DNA from 2 places in the Geobacillus sp. E263 genome. Region 2 is predicted to be linked to the other one. Evidence: a T-box and tRNA genes for the amino acid it is inferred to sense, from the RefSeq annotation. Region 2 holds a T-box; the other holds one or more tRNA genes.

Region 1 (11,518 bases), 780 kb from region 2:
CTACACTGCCAAGAAAAGCCTCTAGCGAGGTGAGAGGTGCCCGTACCGCAAACCGACACAGGTAGGCGAGGAGAGAATCCTAAGGTGCGCGGGAGAACTCTCGTTAAGGAACTCGGCAAAATGACCCCGTAACTTCGGGAGAAGGGGTGCTCTCTTGGGTGATGAGCCCGAGAGAGCCGCAGTGAAAAGGCCCAAGCGACTGTTTATCAAAAACACAGGTCTCTGCGAAGCCGAAAGGCGAAGTATAGGGGCTGACACCTGCCCGGTGCTGGAAGGTTAAGGGGAGCGCTTAAGCCGCAAGGCTGAAGGTGCGAACCGAAGCCCCAGTAAACGGCGGCCGTAACTATAACGGTCCTAAGGTAGCGAAATTCCTTGTCGGGTAAGTTCCGACCCGCACGAAAGGTGTAACGACTTGGGCACTGTCTCAACGAGAGACCCGGTGAAATCATACTACCTGTGAAGATGCAGGTTACCCGCGACAGGACGGAAAGACCCCGTGGAGCTTTACTGCAGCCTGATATGGAATTTTGGTATCGCTTGTACAGGATAGGTGGGAGCCTGAGAAGCCGGAGCGCCAGCTTCGGTGGAGGCGCCGGTGGGATACCACCCTGGCGGTATTGAAATTCTAACCCGCACCCCTTACCGGGGTGGGAGACAGTGTCAGGTGGGCAGTTTGACTGGGGCGGTCGCCTCCCAAAAGGTAACGGAGGCGCCCAAAGGTTCCCTCAGAATGGTTGGAAATCATTCGTAGAGTGCAAAGGCACAAGGGAGCTTGACTGCGAGACGGACAGGTCGAGCAGGGACGAAAGTCGGGCTTAGTGATCCGGTGGTTCCGTATGGAAGGGCCATCGCTCAACGGATAAAAGCTACCCCGGGGATAACAGGCTGATCTCCCCCAAGAGTCCACATCGACGGGGAGGTTTGGCACCTCGATGTCGGCTCATCGCATCCTGGGGCTGTAGTCGGTCCCAAGGGTTGGGCTGTTCGCCCATTAAAGCGGTACGCGAGCTGGGTTCAGAACGTCGTGAGACAGTTCGGTCCCTATCCGTCGCGGGCGCAGGAAATTTGAGAGGAGCTGTCCTTAGTACGAGAGGACCGGGATGGACGCACCGCTGGTGTACCAGTTGTCCCGCCAGGGGCACCGCTGGGTAGCTATGTGCGGAAGGGATAAGCGCTGAAAGCATCTAAGCGTGAAGCCCCCCTCAAGATGAGATTTCCCATCGCGTCAAGCGAGTAAGATCCCTCGAAGATGACGAGGTCGATAGGTCCGAGGTGGAAGCGTGGCGACACGTGGAGCTGACGGATACTAATCGATCGAGGACTTAACCAAGCGAAAAGTGGAGGTGCCGCGCTTAGCGCCAAAAGGAAAATGTTCTTCGCCCGTAGAGGTGCTTGCACCTCAAGGGAGAAGGTTATTTGGCGCTAGGAGCTAGACAACGGAAAAGCATAGGCCGCCTATGCAAGACGGCTTCTTCCAAACGGACGGTTATCTAGTTTTGAGGGAACGAAATCCCTCTTGACAAACGTGATGATTGGAATATAATAATAAATTTCCAATTGAGATAATTGCCTAGTGACAATAGCGGAGAGGAAACACCCGTTCCCATCCCGAACACGGAAGTTAAGCTCTCCAGCGCCGATGGTAGTTGGGGCCAGCGCCCCTGCAAGAGTAGGTCGTCGCTAGGCAGTTTATACGGAGGATTAGCTCAGCTGGGAGAGCACTTGCCTTACAAGCAAGGGGTCGGCGGTTCGAACCCGTCATCCTCCACCATTACTTATTACAACAGAATAAATGGTTTTTCTTAAATGATGAGCCGTTAGCTCAGTAGGGGAGCAACGAGCCTAAGCTTCCATGAATATGCTCCGAGTTGTCCCGACGCATTCAGCATCATTGAATTAGCTAGAAGAGGAAGGGACAACAAAAAAACAAGGAGTGTTTTCATTTATTACATGAGCCATTAGCTCAGTAGGTAGAGCATCTGACTTTTAATCAGAGGGTCGGAGGTTCGAATCCTCCATGGCTCACTCTTTGATCGCGGGTGTGGCGGAATTGGCAGACGCGCTAGATTCAGGGTCTAGTGCCCTTTACGGGCGTGGGGGTTCAAGTCCCTTCACCCGCACTCTATAACTCTATATTGAAGATGCGGAAGTAGTTCAGTGGTAGAACACCACCTTGCCAAGGTGGGGGTCGCGGGTTCGAGTCCCGTCTTCCGCTCCATTAATCGCCGGGGTGGCGGAATTGGCAGACGCACAGGACTTAAAATCCTGGGGTAGGTAACTACCGTGCCGGTTCGAGTCCGGCCCTCGGCATATGCGCTCGTAGCTCAATTGGATAGAGCATCTGACTACGGATCAGAAGGTTAGGGGTTCGAATCCTCTCGAGCGCGCCATTACGGGAAGTAGCTCAGCTTGGTAGAGCACATGGTTTGGGACCATGGGGTCGCAGGTTCGAATCCTGTCTTCCCGATTTAGAAAATATGGGGCCTTAGCTCAGCTGGGAGAGCGCCTGCTTTGCACGCAGGAGGTCATCGGTTCGATCCCGATAGGCTCCACTTATTTAAAAATTTAATGTTCTTTGAAAACTGAACAAAACGAAGCGTCCACAACGAAAAGCGAAGGCGACTGATTAGCCCCGGCAGGCGCTGGAGGGCTCGCGAGGAGGCTGTTGCCGCCACAGCGAGACCGAAGCGGCCCGAGGGGCTAGGAGCCGAAGCTGGACAATAAGAAATGCTGAAGCGCCGCGATCAGCTCTCGAAGCCAAATGTTCTTCACCCGCTGAAGTGCTTGCACTTCGAGGGGGAAGGTTATTTGGCACAAGAGAGCTAGGCGCTGAAGCTGGACAATAAGAAAAGCGAAGGCGACTTGACACCTTCGGTGTCAGTGGCGAATTAAATAAGCCAATCAACTTTCTTTTTGGAGAGTTTGATCCTGGCTCAGGACGAACGCTGGCGGCGTGCCTAATACATGCAAGTCGAGCGGACCGAACGGAAGCTTGCTTCTGTTCGGTTAGCGGCGGACGGGTGAGTAACACGTGGGTAACCTGCCCGTAAGACCGGGATAACTCCGGGAAACCGGGGCTAATACCGGATAACACCAAAGACCGCATGGTCTTTGGTTGAAAGGTGGCTTTTGCTACCACTTACGGATGGGCCCGCGGCGCATTAGCTAGTTGGTGAGGTAACGGCTCACCAAGGCGACGATGCGTAGCCGGCCTGAGAGGGTGACCGGCCACACTGGGACTGAGACACGGCCCAGACTCCTACGGGAGGCAGCAGTAGGGAATCTTCCGCAATGGACGAAAGTCTGACGGAGCGACGCCGCGTGAGCGAAGAAGGTCTTCGGATCGTAAAGCTCTGTTGTTAGGGAAGAAGAAGTACCGTTCGAATAGGGCGGTACGGTGACGGTACCTAACGAGAAAGCCCCGGCTAACTACGTGCCAGCAGCCGCGGTAATACGTAGGGGGCGAGCGTTGTCCGGAATTATTGGGCGTAAAGCGCGCGCAGGCGGTCCCTTAAGTCTGATGTGAAAGCCCACGGCTCAACCGTGGAGGGTCATTGGAAACTGGGGGACTTGAGTGCAGAAGAGGAGAGCGGAATTCCACGTGTAGCGGTGAAATGCGTAGAGATGTGGAGGAACACCAGTGGCGAAGGCGGCTCTCTGGTCTGTAACTGACGCTGAGGCGCGAAAGCGTGGGGAGCAAACAGGATTAGATACCCTGGTAGTCCACGCCGTAAACGATGAGTGCTAAGTGTTAGAGGGGTTTTCCCTTTAGTGCTGTAGCTAACGCGTTAAGCACTCCGCCTGGGGAGTACGGCCGCAAGGCTGAAACTCAAAGGAATTGACGGGGGCCCGCACAAGCGGTGGAGCATGTGGTTTAATTCGAAGCAACGCGAAGAACCTTACCAGGTCTTGACATCCCCTGACAACCCTGGAGACAGGGCGTTCCTCCCTTTCGGGAGGACAGGGTGACAGGTGGTGCATGGTTGTCGTCAGCTCGTGTCGTGAGATGTTGGGTTAAGTCCCGCAACGAGCGCAACCCTCGCCCCTAGTTGCCAGCATTCAGTTGGGCACTCTAGGGGGACTGCCGGCTAAAAGTCGGAGGAAGGTGGGGATGACGTCAAATCATCATGCCCCTTATGACCTGGGCTACACACGTGCTACAATGGGCGGTACAAAGGGCTGCGAACCCGCGAGGGGGAGCGAATCCCAAAAAGCCGCTCTCAGTTCGGATTGCAGGCTGCAACTCGCCTGCATGAAGCCGGAATCGCTAGTAATCGCGGATCAGCATGCCGCGGTGAATACGTTCCCGGGCCTTGTACACACCGCCCGTCACACCACGAGAGCTTGCAACACCCGAAGTCGGTGAGGTAACCCGTAAGGGAGCCAGCCGCCGAAGGTGGGGCAAGTGATTGGGGTGAAGTCGTAACAAGGTAGCCGTACCGGAAGGTGCGGCTGGATCACCTCCTTTCTAAGGATGATAAACGTGAATATAGTGGGCGCGGAGTTTTGTTCAGTTTTGAAGGAACATTACCCATTCCTTCAAACGTTTTGTGTCTGCGTCTGCTAGTGAATTCGAGGAAGCAGGATTCCTCGACACAAGGCAGCAGAGAAGCAGATGCAAGGCAGTAGCCTTGTTCAGTTTTGAGGGAGCATTTCACTCCTTCAATTGCTTTGCGTCTGCGTCTTCTAGCAGATTCGGGGAAGTTGGATTCCTCAACGCAAGGCAGCAGAGAAGCAGATTCAAGGCAGTAGCCTTGTTCAGTTTTGAGGGAACATGTTTAATGTTCTTTCAAAACAGAGGCTTTGTGTCAGAAGCAGTCTTGTGCCTGCGTCTACAAGCAGGTTCGAGGGAGTTAGGTTCCTCGGCACAAAGCTGCAGAGAAGCGAACTCAAAGTAGTAGCTTCGTTCCTTGAAAACTAGATAACCGAAAAGAAAAGCGGAGGCGCCGCGATTAGCTCTCGAAGCCAAATGTTCTTCACCTGCAGAAGTGCTTGCACTTCGAGGGGGAAGGTTATTTGGCACAAGAGAGCTAGGCGCCGAAGCTAGACAGTGGAAGAAGCCGAGAAGCGAAGGCGGCAAGCGTGAAGCTGTTTTCGCATGGTTAAGTTAGAAAGGGCGCACGGTGGATGCCTTGGCACTAGGAGCCGATGAAGGACGGAGCAAACGCCGAAACGCTTCGGGGAGCTGTAAGCAAGCGTTGATCCGGAGATGTCCGAATGGGGAAACCCACTGCCCGTAATGGGGCAGTATCCATACCTGAATCCATAGGGTATGGAGGGCACACCCGGGGAACTGAAACATCTAAGTACCCGGAGGAGAAGAAAGCAACCGCGATTCCCTGAGTAGCGGCGAGCGAAACGGGAACAGCCCAAACCAAGAGGCTTGCCTCTTGGGGTTGTAGGACCACTCACATGGGAGTTACAAAGGAACGGGGTAGACGAAGCGGTCTGGAAAGGCCCGCCAGAGAAGGTGACAGCCCTGTAGTCGAAACTTCGTTCCCTCCCGAGTGGATCCTGAGTACGGCGGGACACGGGGAATCCCGTCGGAAGCAGGGAGGACCATCTCCCAAGGCTAAATACTCCCTAGTGACCGATAGTGAACCAGTACCGTGAGGGAAAGGTGAAAAGCACCCCGGAAGGGGAGTGAAAGAGAACCTGAAACCGTGTGCCTACAAGTAGTCAGAGCCCGTTTATGGGTGATGGCGTGCCTTTTGTAGAATGAACCGGCGAGTTACGATGACGTGCGAGGTTAAGTCGAAGAGACGGAGCCGCAGCGAAAGCGAGTCTGAATAGGGCGTTAAGTACGTCGTCGTAGACCCGAAACCAGGTGATCTACCCATGTCCAGGGTGAAGGTAGGGTAACACCTACTGGAGGCCCGAACCCACGCACGTTGAAAAGTGCGGGGATGAGGTGTGGGTAGGGGTGAAATGCCAATCGAACCTGGAGATAGCTGGTTCTCCCCGAAATAGCTTTAGGGCTAGCCTCAAGGGAAGAGTCTTGGAGGTAGAGCACTGATTGAGCTAGGGGCCCTCATCGGGTTACCGAACTCAGTCAAACTCCGAATGCCAACGACTTATCCTTGGGAGTCAGACTACGAGTGATAAGATCCGTGGTCGAGAGGGAAACAGCCCAGACCACCAGCTAAGGTCCCAAAGTGCACGTTAAGTGGAAAAGGATGTGGAGTTGCCCAGACAACCAGGATGTTGGCTTAGAAGCAGCCATCATTTAAAGAGTGCGTAATAGCTCACTGGTCGAGTGACTCTGCGCCGAAAATGTACCGGGGCTAAACGTGCCACCGAAGCTGTGGGATGACCGCCCGTCATCGGTAGGGGAGCGTTCTAAGCGCGCCGAAGCGAGACCGGAAGGACTCGTGGAGCGCTTAGAAGTGAGAATGCCGGTGTGAGTAGCGAAAACAGAGGTGAGAATCCTCTGCACCGAAAGCCTAAGGTTTCCTGAGGAAGGTTCGTCCGCTCAGGGTTAGTCGGGACCTAAGCCGAGGCCGAAAGGCGTAGGTGATGGGCAACAGGTTGAGATTCCTGTACCACCTCCTCACCGTTTGAGCAATGGGGGGACGCAGGAAGGTAGGGCGAGCAGGCTGCTGGAATAGCCTGTCCAAGCGGTTAGGCTGCCAGATAGGCAAATCCGTCTGGCGCAAAGGCTGAGCCGTGATGGCGAAGGGACCATCGGTCCCGAAGTCCCCGATCCTACACTGCCAAGAAAAGCCTCTAGCGAGGTGAGAGGTGCCCGTACCGCAAACCGACACAGGTAGGCGAGGAGAGAATCCTAAGGTGCGCGGGAGAACTCTCGTTAAGGAACTCGGCAAAATGACCCCGTAACTTCGGGAGAAGGGGTGCTCTCTTGGGTGATGAGCCCGAGAGAGCCGCAGTGAAAAGGCCCAAGCGACTGTTTATCAAAAACACAGGTCTCTGCGAAGCCGAAAGGCGAAGTATAGGGGCTGACACCTGCCCGGTGCTGGAAGGTTAAGGGGAGCGCTTAAGCCGCAAGGCTGAAGGTGCGAACCGAAGCCCCAGTAAACGGCGGCCGTAACTATAACGGTCCTAAGGTAGCGAAATTCCTTGTCGGGTAAGTTCCGACCCGCACGAAAGGTGTAACGACTTGGGCGCTGTCTCAACGAGAGACCCGGTGAAATCATACTACCTGTGAAGATGCAGGTTACCCGCGACAGGACGGAAAGACCCCGTGGAGCTTTACTGCAGCCTGATATGGAATTTTGGTATCGCTTGTACAGGATAGGTGGGAGCCTGAGAAGCCGGAGCGCCAGCTTCGGTGGAGGCGCCGGTGGGATACCACCCTGGCGGTATTGAAATTCTAACCCGCACCCCTGATCGGGGTGGGAGACAGTGTCAGGTGGGCAGTTTGACTGGGGCGGTCGCCTCCCAAAAGGTAACGGAGGCGCCCAAAGGTTCCCTCAGAATGGTTGGAAATCATTCGTAGAGTGCAAAGGCACAAGGGAGCTTGACTGCGAGACGGACAGGTCGAGCAGGGACGAAAGTCGGGCTTAGTGATCCGGTGGTTCCGTATGGAAGGGCCATCGCTCAACGGATAAAAGCTACCCCGGGGATAACAGGCTGATCTCCCCCAAGAGTCCACATCGACGGGGAGGTTTGGCACCTCGATGTCGGCTCATCGCATCCTGGGGCTGTAGTCGGTCCCAAGGGTTGGGCTGTTCGCCCATTAAAGCGGTACGCGAGCTGGGTTCAGAACGTCGTGAGACAGTTCGGTCCCTATCCGTCGCGGGCGCAGGAAATTTGAGAGGAGCTGTCCTTAGTACGAGAGGACCGGGATGGACGCACCGCTGGTGTACCAGTTGTCCCGCCAGGGGCACCGCTGGGTAGCTATGTGCGGAAGGGATAAGCGCTGAAAGCATCTAAGCGTGAAGCCCCCCTCAAGATGAGATTTCCCATCGCGTCAAGCGAGTAAGATCCCTCGAAGATGACGAGGTCGATAGGTCCGAGGTGGAAGCGTGGCGACACGTGGAGCTGACGGATACTAATCGATCGAGGACTTAACCAAAGCGAAAAGTGGAGGCGAGCGCTTAGCGCCAAAAGGAAAATGTTCTTCGCCCGTAGAGGTGCTTGCACCTCAAGGGAGAAGGTTATTTGGCGCAAGAGAGCTAGGCACCGGAGCTAGACAACGGAAAAGCGGAAGCCGCCTATGCAAAACGGCTTCTTCCAAACAGACGGTTATCTAGTTTTGAGGGAACGAAATCCCTCTTGACAAACGTGATGATTGGAATATAATAATAAATGTCCAATTGAGATAATTGCCTAGTGACAATAGCGGAGAGGAAACACCCGTTCCCATCCCGAACACGGAAGTTAAGCTCTCCAGCGCCGATGGTAGTTGGGGCCAGCGCCCCTGCAAGAGTAGGTCGTTGCTAGGCAATGTAAAAAGAAGCATGCCTTAATGAAAGGCATGCTTCTTTTTTTCTATATTTGCTTACCCTTTCCTTTTATTACCTAAAATCATGTTTCATTTTCGAAAAAAAAAGGAAATCATATGACTAGCCATTTTTGTGAGTGACCCTTGCATTTTTTTATAATAAACTATATAGTAGAAGTAAGGTCAAATATAGTCAAAGTCAACTTGGTTTGTAAGGAGGAGGTAGAGTGCCAAACATTTCTGATATTATTGAGCAATATTTAAAACAGGTATTAAATATGAGCGGTAAAGACATTGTGGAAATCAAAAGAAGTGAAATTGCTGATAAATTTCAATGTGTTCCCTCACAAATTAATTATGTTATTAATACAAGATTTACGCTAGAGCGAGGATATATTGTTGAGAGTAAGCGCGGTGGCGGTGGTTACATCCGCATTATGAAAGTGAAAACAAAAAGTAAAGCACAGTTAATTGATCAACTGTTAGAATTAATCCAGCATCGGATTAGTCAATCAAATGCGGAAGATATTATTGATCGTCTTGTCGAGGAAAAAGTAATTACCGAACGAGAAGCAAAGATTATGCTAAGCGTAATGGACCGTTCTGTATTATACATCGATTTGCCCCAGCGTGATGAATTGAGAGCACGCATGCTAAGAGCGATGTTGATATCGCTAAAATATAACTAGGGAGGGGATAAAGTTGATATGTCAGGAATGCAATCAAAGACCGGCAACAGTGCATTTTACGAAAATTATAAACGGCGAAAAAACCGAATTTCATCTTTGCGAACAATGCGCTCAAGAGAATAGTGATATGTTTATGTTTTACGGAAATGATGACTTTTCCTTTAATAATTTATTAGCTGGCCTGCTTAATTTTTCATCTCCAATGAAAGAAATGACGTCAAGCCCGTTCCAAAGCACCGATATTTTACAATGTGAGAAGTGTGCAATGACTTATCATCAGTTTACAAAAACAGGTCGTTTCGGCTGTTCAAACTGTTACCGCACATTTGCTAGATATTTACCACCAATATTAAAAAGACTCCATAGCGGAAATACAACCCATGCTGGAAAAATACCGAAACGAAAAGGTGGAACACTCCATCTGCGCAAGCAAATTGCTATGTTAAAACAAAAACTGCAAGAACTTGTGGCGAGAGAAGAATTTGAAAAGGCGGCAGAGGTTCGTGATCAAATTCGCTCTCTTGAATATCAGTTGCATCAACGTCGAGGGGGGGAGATGTAGTTATATGTCGTTTGAGAAGTTTTTTAATACGGCGGTCAGTTCTTGGATGAGTCAAGAGGGGCCTGATTCTGATATCGTGTTAAGCAGCCGTATCCGTTTAGCAAGAAACATTGTTGATTTTCAGTTTCCAACAGTATTTAACAATGAGGAAGCACAGCAAATTGTTTCATTGTTTGAGCAAACATTTGCTCATCGTTTTTACCCGTCTGTCGGTCGTTTTGAATTGTTAAAAATGTCAGAGCTTCAACCGATTGAAAAAAGGGTATTGGTAGAAAAGCATTTAATTAGCCCGCATTTGGCAGAAGATTCTCCTTTTGGGGCGTGCTTGCTTTCAGAAAATGAAGAAATAAGCATTATGATTAATGAAGAGGATCACATTCGTATTCAATGTTTATTTCCTGGTCTTCAATTAACAGAAGCGTTAAAAGTGGCTAATGAGCTTGATGATTGGATTGAGGAACATGTCAATTATGCGTTTGATGAAAAACTCGGATATTTAACAAGCTGTCCGACAAACGTTGGAACAGGGATGCGCGCTTCTGTTATGATGCATCTCCCGGCTCTCGTTTTAACACAGCAAATAAACCGCATTATTCCAGCAATCAACCAACTAGGATTAGTAGTACGCGGAACATATGGAGAAGGCAGTGAGGCGTTAGGTAACATTTTCCAAATTTCAAATCAAATTACATTAGGAAAGTCGGAAGAGGATATTGTGGAAGATTTGAAAAGCGTTGTTCAACAATTAATTGCCCAGGAAAGAATGGCGAGGGAGACATTAGTCAAAACTTTAAACATACAATTAGAAGACAGAGTATTCCGTTCTTATGGGATATTAGCAAATAGCCGTGTTATTGACTCGAAAGAAGCAGCGCAATGTTTGTCTGATGTACGTTTAGGAATTGACTTAGGATATATTAAAAATATTTCGCGCAATATTTTAAATGAGCTGATGATTTTAACTCAACCTGGATTTTTACAACAGTATGCAGGCGGTGTGCTAAGACCGGAAGAACGGGATGTTCGACGGGCGGCACTAATCCGCGAACGTCTAAAAATGGAAGAAAGAAAAGCGATGGAGGGTGATGAATAATGATGTTTGGAAGATTTACGGAGCGGGCGCAAAAAGTATTGGCGCTAGCTCAAGAGGAAGCAATACGCCTTGGCCATAATAACATTGGAACGGAACATATTTTATTAGGTTTAATTCGCGAGGGGGAAGGAATTGCAGCAAAAGCATTAATGGCTTTAGGGCTTGGGCCGGAAAAAATTCAAAAAGAGGTAGAATCGTTAATCGGTCGCGGCCATGAAGTTTCCCATACGATCCATTATACGCCGCGTGCGAAAAAAGTAATTGAACTATCGATGGATGAAGCGAGAAAGCTTGGCCATTCCTATGTAGGAACAGAACATATTTTACTAGGTCTTATTCGTGAAGGTGAAGGAGTTGCGGCCCGCGTACTTAACAATTTGGGAGTAAGTCTTAATAAAGCGCGCCAACAAGTGTTGCAACTGCTTGGAAGCAATGAGTCTGTTTCCGGTCATTCAGGAGGCGGTGCTTCACACGTAAGTACACCAACATTAGACAGCTTAGCTCGCGATTTAACGGCGATTGCTCGTGAAGGAAGATTAGACCCTGTTATTGGCAGAAGCAAGGAAATTCAGCGCGTTATTGAAGTGTTAAGCCGTCGTACAAAAAATAACCCGGTGTTAATCGGAGAACCTGGGGTTGGGAAAACAGCCATTGCTGAAGGTCTTGCGCAACAAATCGTAAATAATGAGGTTCCAGAAACACTCCGCGATAAGCGAGTAATGACGTTAGATATGGGAACGGTAGTAGCTGGTACAAAATACCGCGGTGAA
Region 2 (11,518 bases):
GCGTCATGAAGATCGTCTCAATCTCCTTAACCGCCGTTTGCAACGCGTCGAGCGCCGACTTGGGCTTCCTTTTGAACAATTTTAATCTTTTAGAAAAGAAGGCGGCTAAGAGATCGCCTTCTTTTCCTTTCTGCGCTGCAAAAACGCAAATCGATTTCCAAACAGCGAGGCAAGCAGCCCAGACCGTTCGCTGAAAAAGAAATACACCCCAGCGCCGATAAGCGCACTAATCGCAACAATCACGATCGATTCCACTCTTCCGCCATGATAATGCAGCATTGATTTCAAAAGCAGCTGCACAATCGCAACAAATCCTGACATAAGCGCCGTTAATATTCCAATAAAAATCGTGCGGCGCATGACAAACTGATATTGGTAGTTGGTGTATTTTTTAATAATCCATAAATTAAATACAACCGAAACAAAATAACCAGACATCGTCGCAAGTATCGCGCCAATCGTCGCCAATTTTGTGATAAGAAACGTATTGAGTAACAGTTTCACAAAAAGTCCCATCGTTAAGCTGACGACCGAAAAACGTTGTTGATTAATGCCTTGCAGCATCGCCGCTGTCACGGAAAACAATGCGAACAAAATGGCGGTTGGCGCATACCAGCGCAACACTTGCTCTCCAAGCGGATCATAGCTATAAAACGCGGCATAAACTGGTTCTGCAAGAAGTGCCATGCCGACAACGGCAGGCAATGTTAAAAACATGACGACTTGAAACGTTTGGTTTAAATATTTTCGCAATGATTTCCGGTCTTTTTCTACATACGCCTTTGTAATCGTTGGAATCAGCGTCAAACTAAACGATGTCGCGAGCGTTACCGGAATAATGACAAGTTTCTGCGCCCATATATTAAAAATAGAATAAGCATGCTCAGAAATTTTCCCAAGCCCTATGTTCGCCATCGCATGGTTAAAGGTAAACTGATCAATTAACTGGTAAAGCGGCATCGCCAGCCCAACAAAAACGAACGGCGCTGCATACAGAAACAATTCTTTGTACATTTCTTTCAAGGAAAGCGTGACTTGTCCACGATCTCTCTCTAATAAATCATCCAGATACTTCTTTCGTTTCCACCAATACCAAATAAGAATAGCGAGCCCACCGAGTGCGCCGACAAATGCAGCAAACGTTGCCACACTGACTGCCGTAACGAGAGAACCTTCAAATACGCGCAACACAACGTAACAACCGATTAACAAAAAGGTGATGCGGACGATTTGTTCAACTACTTGTGATAGCGCTGTCGGCCCCATCGATTCATGGCCTTGGAAAAAACCGCGGATTAAGCTCATGACAGGAACGATAATAAGCGCAAAACTTACCGCGCGAATAACAGTTACGACGTCATCAGTAGAATTGACGTTCGCACGTTCATCAATCACAAACGGAGCAATCCATGGGGCAATGGTATATAAAACAACACAAGAAACGATGCCGGTAACGATCATTAATCGTAATCCCGATCGAAATAGCACATAACCGACACGATACTCTTCTAAAGCGTTATATTTGGACACAAACTTGGAAACCGCCAGTGGCAGTCCTGCTGTAGCAAGGCTGAGAAAAATTTGGTACGGCACATATCCATATCCGTAAAGCGCACCGCCTTCTTCCCCTACAAGATGATAAAAAGGAATGACATAAATTAAACCGAGAATCCGGGAAATCATAACACCAGCTGTCAGAATAAACGTCCCGCGCAATAATTTTGAGGTAGACATACCATCCCTTCCCTAATTTGATCACATTGAAAATAATAACTATGTTATTTTATCATATTTTTGGTCAGGTCGAGAAAATTTCCCCCGCTCCATTATAATCCAGAAGGAAAGGATAGTGAAGAAGATGACATATGAAGTTGTTGTTATTGGGGGAGGGCTATCGGGATTAATGGCGGCAATTGGCGCTGCGGAACAGGGCGCAAAAGTGCTTCTTATTGAAAAAGGGAACAAGCTCGGGCGGAAGCTTGCCATTTCCGGCGGTGGGCGATGCAATGTAACAAACCGCCTTCCAGTGGAGGAAATTATTAAACATATTCCAGGAAATGGACGGTTTTTATACAGCGCTTTTTCTGAATTTAATAATGAAGATATTATCCGCTTTTTCGAACGGTTAGGCGTACAGTTAAAAGAAGAGGATCATGGCCGCATGTTTCCGGTGACCGATAACGCGCAATCTGTTGTACAAGCGTTAGTAAACGAATTAAAACGGCTGCATGTAGACATTCGGCTCAACACACCGGTTGCCGACGTCGAATACGAGCATGGAAAAACGATCGGCGTAACGCTAAAAACAGGCGAATTTATTGGCGCAAAAGCAGTTGTTGTCGCCGTTGGCGGCAAATCGGTTCCGCAAACAGGTTCCACCGGCGATGGCTATGCTTGGGCGGAAAAGGCAGGACATACGATCACCGAACTTTTTCCAACTGAAGTTCCGATTACATCAAACGAACCGTTTATTCAAGAGCGGACACTGCAAGGATTGTCATTGCGCGATGTCGCTTTAAGCGTCCTGAAACCAAACGGAAAACCGATCATTACCCATCGAATGGACATGCTGTTTACCCATTTCGGCATTTCCGGTCCCGCCGCCCTTCGCTGCAGCCAATTTGTCGTAAAAGAGCTGAAAAAGCATGGCAAAGACGCGGTTATGATGAGCATTGACGCACTTCCTGATCAAAATAAGGAAGAGCTGTTTCAGCACATTACCCATCTATGCAAGGAAGAGCCTAAAAAAGCGATCAAAAACGTGTTGAAAGGCTTGCTACCGGAGCGATATATATTATTTTTACTCGAACAAAGCCATATCGATCCGCAAACACCGGCTGGAATGCTCTCACACGAAAAAATTCAAACGTTCGTTCATCATTGTAAACAATTTACGTTTCACGTTCACGGCACGTTGCCGCTAGAAAAAGCATTCGTCACCGGCGGAGGTGTTTCCGTCAAAGAAATTCACCCGAAAAAAATGGCTTCGAAATTGATGGAGGGACTTTATTTTTGCGGAGAAATTTTAGATATTCATGGTTATACAGGAGGATATAACATCACAGCAGCCCTTGTCACTGGAAGGCTTGCCGGAGTGAACGCAGCCAACCACGCAATCTCTTTACGGACCTAACGGATGGCGTTAGGTCCGATAAATAACCATTGCCGAAAAGCAATAAATTTGCTCTCCTTCGGATTCCATCATCGCAACATTATATTTCACATCCATCAGCTGCCCTTCTTTTAATCCTGCCAAAAACGCATTCACCGCGCGTTCTAAATCTTTTTCATGCTCTTCATCAAATAATTTTACTTTATACATTTTTTTATTTCCCTTCCTCCCCCATTATGGTTTCCCCTCATTTACTCATTCCATTTACAAAGAGAAATTCCTTCACTTTCCTAAAAATAGAATATCAGCGAAAGAACTCTCCCTAACCTTTCATACATTCTGCCGCATTAAGATTTGTTATATCGTTATATTTCACGTAAACAATTAAAGAAAAAAGCGTTCAGCTATTTCCAGACCAAATAGCCAAACGCTTTTTTTATATCTTCACAAATAATCAATGACCTTTAATATTTTTTCGGAACGGTATCTCCTTCCCATGCCAGCATCCCATCCACCATATTGCGGACATGGTAGCCTAGCTCCTGCAAATAGCGGCAAACGTTTTCGCTGCGCCGGCCGGAACGGCAGACGAAAATATACTCTTCCTCTTTATTGAATTCATCGAGCCGGCTTGGAATTTCCCCCATTTTGATATGTTTGGCGCCAGGGATCATGCCGAGCGCCACTTCCTCATCTTCGCGCACATCGACTAAATTTAGCTTTTCACCGCGTTCGAGTTTTTCTTTTACTTCTGCCGCGGTAATTTCTTTAATTTCTTCCATCCTCGAATCTCCCTTCAATCATTTGCCCCTCGTAAAAAGAGGGGCATTTTTTATTAGTTTGCCACGATATTGATTAATTTTCCTGGTACGGTAATCACTTTACGCACCGTTTTTCCTGCAATATGCTCTTTAATTTTCTCATCTTCCATCGCAAGCTGTTCGAGCTTCTCTTTCGATATATCCGCAGGCACCCGTAATTTAGCTCGCACTTTTCCATTTACTTGAACAACAATTTCAACTTCCTCTTCGACTAATTTTGACTCATCATATGTTGGCCATGGTTCGTACGCGATCGTATTGTTATGGCCGAGTTTTTCCCATAATTCTTCCCCGATATGCGGGCAAACTGGCGATAATAGCTTCACAAATCCTTCCATGTATTCTTTCGGCAATACCGGTGCTTTATATGCTTCATTAATGAACACCATCAATTGCGAAATCGCTGTATTAAAACGAAGCGCTTCATAATCTTCCGTTACTTTTTTTACCGTTTGATGATATACGCGCTCAAGTGTATCTGTTTCTGGGTTGTCAACAATTTTCGGATTCAAATTGCCATTTTCACCGACAAACAAGCGCCAGACGCGGTCCAAGAAGCGGCGCGCTCCGTCCAGCCCTTTTGTCGACCAGGCGATCGACGCTTCGAGCGGTCCCATAAACATCTCGTATAACCGCAGCGTATCAGCGCCGTGGCTTTCGATAATATCGTCCGGGTTGACGACATTTCCTCTTGATTTACTCATTTTTTCATTGTTTTCCCCAAGAATCATTCCTTGGTTAAATAGTTTTCTAAACGGCTCTTTTGTCGGTACAACGCCAATATCGTATAAAAATTTATGCCAGAAACGTGCGTACAATAAGTGGAGTACAGCATGCTCCGCCCCGCCGATGTAAACGTCAACCGGAAGCCATTTTTTCAATTTTTCCGGATCTGCAAGCTGTTTATCGTTATGCGGGTCAATATAGCGCAAATAATACCAGCAGCTTCCTGCCCATTGCGGCATCGTATTCGTTTCACGGCGCCCTTTTTTGCCGGTTTTCGGATCGACGACATTCACCCATTCTTCGATGTTCGCAAGCGGTGATTCTCCTGTACCCGTTGGTTTAATTTTATCTGTTTTTGGAAGCTTTAACGGGAGCTCTTCTTCCGGCACCGGTGTCATTGTACCGTCTTCCCAGTGGATGATCGGAATCGGTTCGCCCCAGTAGCGCTGACGGCTGAACAGCCAGTCGCGAAGGCGGTATGTAACTTTCTTTTGTCCTTTTCCATTGGCTTCTAGCCATTCAATCATCTTCTTAATGGCTTCTTCTTTGTTAAGACCATTTAAGAAATCGGAGTTAATATGTTCTCCGTCGCCCGTATACGCTTCTTTTGTAATATCGCCGCCGGCGACGACTTCTTTGATTGGCAAATTAAATTTTTTCGCAAATTCATAGTCGCGCTCATCGTGCGCTGGCACGGCCATAATCGCGCCCGTACCGTAGCTCATTAACACATAATCAGCAATCCAAATTGGCAGCTTCTCGCCAGTGACCGGATGAATCGCGTATGCACCGGTGAATACTCCTGTTTTTTCTTTCGCCAAATCCGTACGCTCAAGGTCGCTTTTGCTTTTAATTGTATCTAAATATGCCTCTACTGCCGCTTTTTGTTCCGGAGTTGTAATTTTTTCGACAAGAGGATGTTCAGGCGCTAACACGGTATATGTTGCGCCAAATAGCGTATCTGGGCGAGTTGTAAAGACAGTGAACGTTTCATCGTGGCCATCGACTTCAAAACGAATTTCTGCACCTTCTGAGCGCCCAATCCAGTTTCGCTGCATTTCTTTAACGCTTTCCGGCCAATCTAACTCTTCTAAGTCTTCCAAAAGGCGATCCGCATACGCTGTAATGCGAAGCAGCCACTGTTTCATCGGTTTGCGGATGACTGGATGGCCGCCGCGTTCGCTTTTACCATCAATCACTTCTTCATTTGCCAGTACCGTTCCCAGCGCCGGGCACCAGTTGACCGGAACTTCATCCATATAAGCTAATCCTTTTTCATATAGCTTTAAGAAAATCCATTGCGTCCATTTATAGTAATTCGGATCGGTCGTATTAATTTCCCGGTCCCAATCGTACGAAAATCCTAATGATTTAATTTGGCGGCGGAATGTATTAATGTTTTTCTCCGTAAATTCCGCAGGGTCATTTCCTGTATCAAGGGCGTATTGCTCCGCAGGCAGCCCGAAAGCGTCCCACCCCATCGGGTGAAGCACATTATATCCTTGCATTCGTTTCATCCGTGCTAAAATATCCGTTGCTGTGTAGCCTTCCGGATGTCCGACGTGAAGCCCAGCTCCCGAAGGATACGGGAACATATCTAGCACATAAAATTTCGGTTTGTCATCGTCATCGACCGTTTTAAACGTTTTATTTTTTTCCCAGTATTCTTGCCATTTTTTTTCGATTTCCCGATGATTAAAGCTCATTGTCTTTCCTCCTATTCTTTTTTCATATCCATCATTGTTAACGAAAATACGTATGAAAAAACCCCCCATCCCAAAAGGGACGAGAGGTGAAAATTCCCGCGGTACCACCCTTCTTAGCATGCATCGGCGCATGCTCACTCAATATCGTTAACGCAGATTCACGGCGAACATTACGAGGCAACCACACAGCCGCTCATGTTCGCAACTCCAAGGCGAGTTCGTGAACAAACTTCGGTTGACTCGCACCAGCCGTCAACTCTCTGCAGTCCGTTTTGTTCACTACTACTCCTTTTCACCGTTATTTACCGATATTGTTCGTGTATAATATTTTAAAAAATTTGTCGTTTTATTGCAAGTAGGGAAAATAGAGATTGTCAATATCCGCGCGTTGCTTGTGTTATTCATCTATTCTATGCCACATTTCCCGCGGATTCAGTTCATATATGCCGTTTTCACGATACATATAGTTATTCATGATAAATTCGCGGCGAATGGTTGCGTAATCCTCATGGAACTTTTTAATGTACTCATTGATTTCTTTTTCTGTATACTGTTTTCCCGGCTGAAGCCCTTTTAGCATATGCTCAAGCACAATCAGCTTTTTCTTTCTTTGCGCTGGAATATTTTTTAAACGACCATCGCTTGTAAAAAAGTTTTCGATGACTTTTTGACGCTCTGCAGCTTTCTCTTTCATCTCTTTTTTCACCTCGTTTTGTTCAGCCAAATCAAGCAATGCGCACGCGTAATGCTTTACTACAGACGGCTGTAAATAAAAATAAATGATGTTTCCATCGCGACGTTCATAAACAACGTTCGTGTCGCGAAGTTTTTTCAGATGGTGGGTAATCGTTGCCGGGGTCAATCCAAGCTTCCCAGCAATTGCTTGACCGTGCAGCGGTCCTTGCGAAAGCAGTTTTATAATACGAAGACGCGTTGGGTCACCAATCGTCTTAAAAAATGTTACTAAACGATGAAGCTGCATGACTACACCCCTATATTTGATGATTATCTAATTAGATTTGTATCAAATTAGATGTTTGTTGTCAACCTCCATATTTTTTCAGATAAAAAATGAAGCAGAGAACATGTCTACCCTACTGTAAGCGTTTGTTTCCCCTTGTTTTGCTTCTTTGGCAAGTTCCGATCATAAAAGAACGTCGTGACAAGCGAAAGCGCGCAAAAGAAAACAAGCGCGGCAAACAGTGGTTTCATGCCAGCGTAATCAGCGATAAAGCCGCCTAGCACAGGTCCGATCATTCTCCCTGCCGTTGCCGTGCTGTTGACAAATCCTTGATAAAATCCTTCTTTTCCTTGTGGCGCGAGTTCGCTCGCCACCGTTGGAATAGCCGGCCATACAAGCATTTCCGCAATCGTTAATACAACCATTGCCAGCGCAAATTCAAAAAACGAATTCGCTTGAAGCAAAAGAGAAAAAGAAACGACAAAAATAGCAAATCCAACAAGCATTTGCCGTTTTACATGCCGCATCCATCGTTGCACAACTGCTGACAAGAAAGGTTGCGCGAATACAATAAGCGCACCATTAATCGTCCAAAGAAGGCTATATTGTTTCAGCGTAATGTGGAGCTCTTGCGTATATGCAGCAATTGTCGTTGCCCATTGCACATAGCTAATCCAACATAAAAAATAACCGGTACAAAGCGTCACGAGCGCATACCAGTTTGCACGGCTTTCCATGTTGATAGCTTCCGCCGGTTTTGCTGAAGCCTTGATTGATTTTGCAACCTGAACATGACGCAATCCAAACGCAATCAACAAGAAAAACATAACGTACAGCAACAAATTAGCGGCAAAAATGAGCGTAAACGAATATGACGCGACGACCCCGCCAAGCGCTGAACCGATCGCCACACCAATGTTTTGTGCAACGTAAAGCCCGTTAAATGCCCGTCTTCCGCCCTCTGGCCAAATTGCTCCCGCATACGCAGCCGCTACTGGAAATACAATCCCGCTTCCCATCCCGATGATCGTTAAAAAGATGGCATAATGCGGCCAGCCATGAAAGAAAACAAGGCCGACAAGCGCGGACATCGTCGCGACAATTCCGATCATCATCGACTTAAAACCGCCAATTTTATCAAACAATAGCCCTCCGGCTAAGTTTCCAACCACGCTTGCTCCGGAATTGAGCATAAGCACCATTCCAGCGACAGAAAGCGATTTTCCTAACTGTTCATGAACGTAAATCGTGTTCATCGGCCATAAAAAAGAAGCCCCTGTCACGTTGATGGCCATGCCGATCATTAATATCCAAAGCGCACGGGGCATATGTAATCCTCCTTCAATATTTGAGTAACAAAGTAAATTGTATGTAGATGGATGAAAAAAGGCAATAAAAAAGCTTGTCGACTTTGTCGACAAGCTTTTTTACTCTTCGACGTGCTGCTTTGATTTTTGCGGCTGCCCGCCTGTTTGTTCATATGCTTTTTTCGCTTGTTTCACTGGATCAAAATCTTTTCCAAGTTCGATATCATTGTTGTTAAGGCCATTTCTCGTTTTTTGTTCAGGATTGTTCTGTTTAGAACGTTTTTTCACAGCGCCCACCCTTCCTTAATGATTAAGCAAAATCATTTCGTTTTGCAATTGCTGAAGCTGCAAACGCATCCGATGCAGCTGCTCGCGCTGTTGCGCATTACAGCTAAGCGCTAAATGCGCCAAATCATTGATTGCGCTCTCTAACATTTGCTGTGCTTGTGTATATTCAAGGTCATTATAATGCTCTTGCTTTTGCGCCTCTGTATATTGCTCTTTTGCATAGCGAATGACATCTTCGCAATGCTGCAAAAATTCATCGACCGATTGCCGCGTTGCCATTATGTTCCCTCCAAGCGTATAATCGTTTGTTTCATCTTTTAATGTGCACATTTCATTTTGCGAATATCACGTTAATGATTGGTAATCATCGATTTTTCCCGCTAATCATGTTACAATGCTAAAATGATATTATTTTCAAAAAGGAGGAAGCTGTTTTGAAACAGCCCAACCCATTTCCATATACAAACGATCATAAACGTTACCATACATGGAATTATCATTTACGACAAACGTTTGGCTATAAAGTATTTAAAGTCGCTCTTGATGGCGGTTTTGATTGTCCGAATCGCGATGGGACAGTTGCTTACGGCGGATGTACGTTTTGCAGCGCGGCAGGTTCTGGCGACTTTGCCGGCAATCGCGCCGATGATCTTGTTACCCAATTTAATAAAATTAAAGAAAAAATGCATAAAAAATGGAAAGACGGAAAATATTTAGCTTATTTTCAGGCATTCACGAATACACACGCTCCCGTAGACGTACTGCGGGAAAAATACGAAACCGTCTTAAACTTGGACGGGGTTGTAGGATTGTCGATTGCGACTCGTCCAGATTGTCTCCCTGATGATGTGGTAGAGTATTTAGCCGAACTGAACGAGCGCACATATTTATGGGTCGAACTGGGCTTGCAAACCGTTCATGAACAGACAGCCATGCTTATTAACCGTGCCCATGATTTTGAATGTTTTGTAAAAGGGGTCGAAAAACTCCGCAAACATGGCATTCGCGTTTGTGCACATATTATTAACGGGCTTCCGCTTGAGGATTACGACATGATGATGGAAACAGCGAAAACAGTGGCAAGCATGGACATTCAAGGAATTAAAATTCATTTGCTCCATTTATTGAAGGGAACACCGATGGTAAAGCAATATGAAAAAGGGCTAGTCAAATTTTTGTCATTTGAAGAATACGTAAACCTTGTCTGTGATCAGCTGGAAATTTTGCCTCCAGAAATGATTGTGCACCGAATTACAGGGGACGGTCCAATCGACTTAATGATCGGTCCAATGTGGAGTGTAAATAAATGGGAAGTGTTAAACGCGATTGATGCGGAACTCGAACGCCGCGATAGCTATCAAGGAAAGTATTACAAAAAAGAAGTGGTCAAACAATGAAATTAGCGAAAATTCTCCCTTTTACACGAACATTGATGGACCTCGCTGTGAACGAAGGGGATATCGCCGTCGACGCTACGGTCGGAAACGGACATGATACGCTTTATTTAGCACAGCGCGTTGGAGAATCCGGCCGCGTATTTGGCTTCGATATTCAAAAAGAGGCGATTGCGGCAACATCCGCCCGCCTCCAAGAACATAACGTGCTAAACCGAGTAACGTTATTTCAAGCAAGCCACGATCAACTGATCGAAAAAATTCCCTCTATTTATCATGGCCGCATCACCGGAGCAATGTTTAATCTCGGCTACTTGCCGGGCGGCGATAAACGAATTGTAACAAAACCTGATTCAACGATCCGCGCCATTGAGCAATTGCTACAAATTATGGCGAAAGAAGGGCTTATCGTTCTCGTCGTCTATCATGGCCATCCGGAAGGCATCATCGAACGTGACGAGCTTCTTAACTACGTGAAGACGATAGACCAAAAGCGAGCCCACGTATTAAAATATGAATTCATCAACCAAATAAACAATCCCCCTTTTATTATCGCGATCGAAAAACGATCATGAGGCTGCCCTTCTAATCAGGACAGCCTCCTTCATTTTGCTATTACAGAGAACTTTTTTTGCCATAACCGATATGCTTTTCCATTCCAATAGAAAAACCAAGCAATCATCCCGCCTGATCGAACAAGCTTTTTCGCAAGGCGGCGGAGTTCTTTTTGTTTCTTTACTTTTTCATCCGATAAATATAAACCAAGAAGTCCTCGATGAATGAGACGATGAAACTCCCCATGCGGCAATTGATTCACATGGCGGTCCGCCTCTTCAATAAAATGGCAAAGCCGCTCTAACAAAACAGATTGATTTGGATAGTAAAAACAAAAATTCAAATCTCCTCCTAGACGATCTTCTTCTTGGTCAATAAAATAATCAAGCAAAATATGCAGCCCTTGAATATAAGGAAAATAACCGTCGCGTATTTGTTTTGCCATTTCCTCATGAAATGTTTCGGTAAACGCATAGGCAACTAAGCAAAAAATGCCCAGCGTAGAACCGGAACAAGCAGAAAACTCATACCATTCCATTGGTGGAAGCTGATCTTTATATTGTTTAAACCATTTCTCAAGACGCGGTACTCGCTCGTCTACATGCACATGTTTATGTACTTGTAAATCACAATAATATCCAGCTAATT

What was found. A T-box is a leader RNA that pairs with one kind of tRNA and senses whether it is charged. The one in region 2 lies ahead of leuS (leucine--tRNA ligase), so its partner is inferred to be a tRNA-Leu.
Region 1: it encodes a tRNA-Leu, which carries the amino acid that the T-box ahead of leuS (leucine--tRNA ligase) is inferred to sense. The anticodon was not compared.

Annotation. Positions count from the first base shown of each region.
Region 1 is NZ_CP041632.1:3,376,151-3,387,668, reverse strand. Features, by position in the region: rRNA gene FNL97_RS17390 (23S ribosomal RNA) at 1-1,330, shown strand, start outside; rRNA gene rrf (5S ribosomal RNA) at 1,570-1,686, shown strand; tRNA gene FNL97_RS17380 (tRNA-Val) at 1,696-1,771, shown strand; tRNA gene FNL97_RS17375 (tRNA-Lys) at 1,953-2,025, shown strand; tRNA gene FNL97_RS17370 (tRNA-Leu) at 2,036-2,120, shown strand; tRNA gene FNL97_RS17365 (tRNA-Gly) at 2,144-2,218, shown strand; tRNA gene FNL97_RS17360 (tRNA-Leu) at 2,225-2,310, shown strand; tRNA gene FNL97_RS17355 (tRNA-Arg) at 2,314-2,390, shown strand; tRNA gene FNL97_RS17350 (tRNA-Pro) at 2,394-2,467, shown strand; tRNA gene FNL97_RS17345 (tRNA-Ala) at 2,480-2,552, shown strand; rRNA gene FNL97_RS17340 (16S ribosomal RNA) at 2,911-4,468, shown strand; rRNA gene FNL97_RS17335 (23S ribosomal RNA) at 5,101-8,035, shown strand; rRNA gene rrf (5S ribosomal RNA) at 8,289-8,405, shown strand; gene FNL97_RS17325 (CtsR family transcriptional regulator) at 8,632-9,093, shown strand; gene mcsA (protein-arginine kinase activator protein McsA) at 9,107-9,655, shown strand; gene mcsB (protein-arginine kinase McsB) at 9,660-10,748, shown strand; gene clpC (ATP-dependent protease ATP-binding subunit ClpC) at 10,748-11,518, shown strand, end outside.
Region 2 is NZ_CP041632.1:679,173-690,690, reverse strand. Features, by position in the region: gene FNL97_RS03560 (hypothetical protein) at 1-85, shown strand, start outside; gene FNL97_RS03555 (putative polysaccharide biosynthesis protein) at 106-1,734, opposite strand; gene FNL97_RS03550 (BaiN/RdsA family NAD(P)/FAD-dependent oxidoreductase) at 1,859-3,133, shown strand; gene FNL97_RS03545 (sporulation protein Cse60) at 3,143-3,322, opposite strand; gene FNL97_RS03540 (rhodanese-like domain-containing protein) at 3,577-3,894, opposite strand; gene leuS (leucine--tRNA ligase) at 3,948-6,365, opposite strand; T-box leader at 6,438-6,670, opposite strand; gene FNL97_RS03530 (DUF2087 domain-containing protein) at 6,763-7,347, opposite strand; gene FNL97_RS03525 (MDR family MFS transporter) at 7,455-8,654, opposite strand; gene FNL97_RS03520 (glycogen biosynthesis protein GlgD) at 8,754-8,921, opposite strand; gene FNL97_RS03515 (YtzC family protein) at 8,937-9,200, opposite strand; gene mnmL (tRNA modification radical SAM protein MnmL/YtqA) at 9,356-10,318, shown strand; gene mnmM (tRNA 5-(aminomethyl)-2-thiouridylate-methyltransferase MnmM) at 10,315-10,890, shown strand; gene tbcS (tetraprenyl-beta-curcumene synthase) at 10,920-11,518, opposite strand, start outside.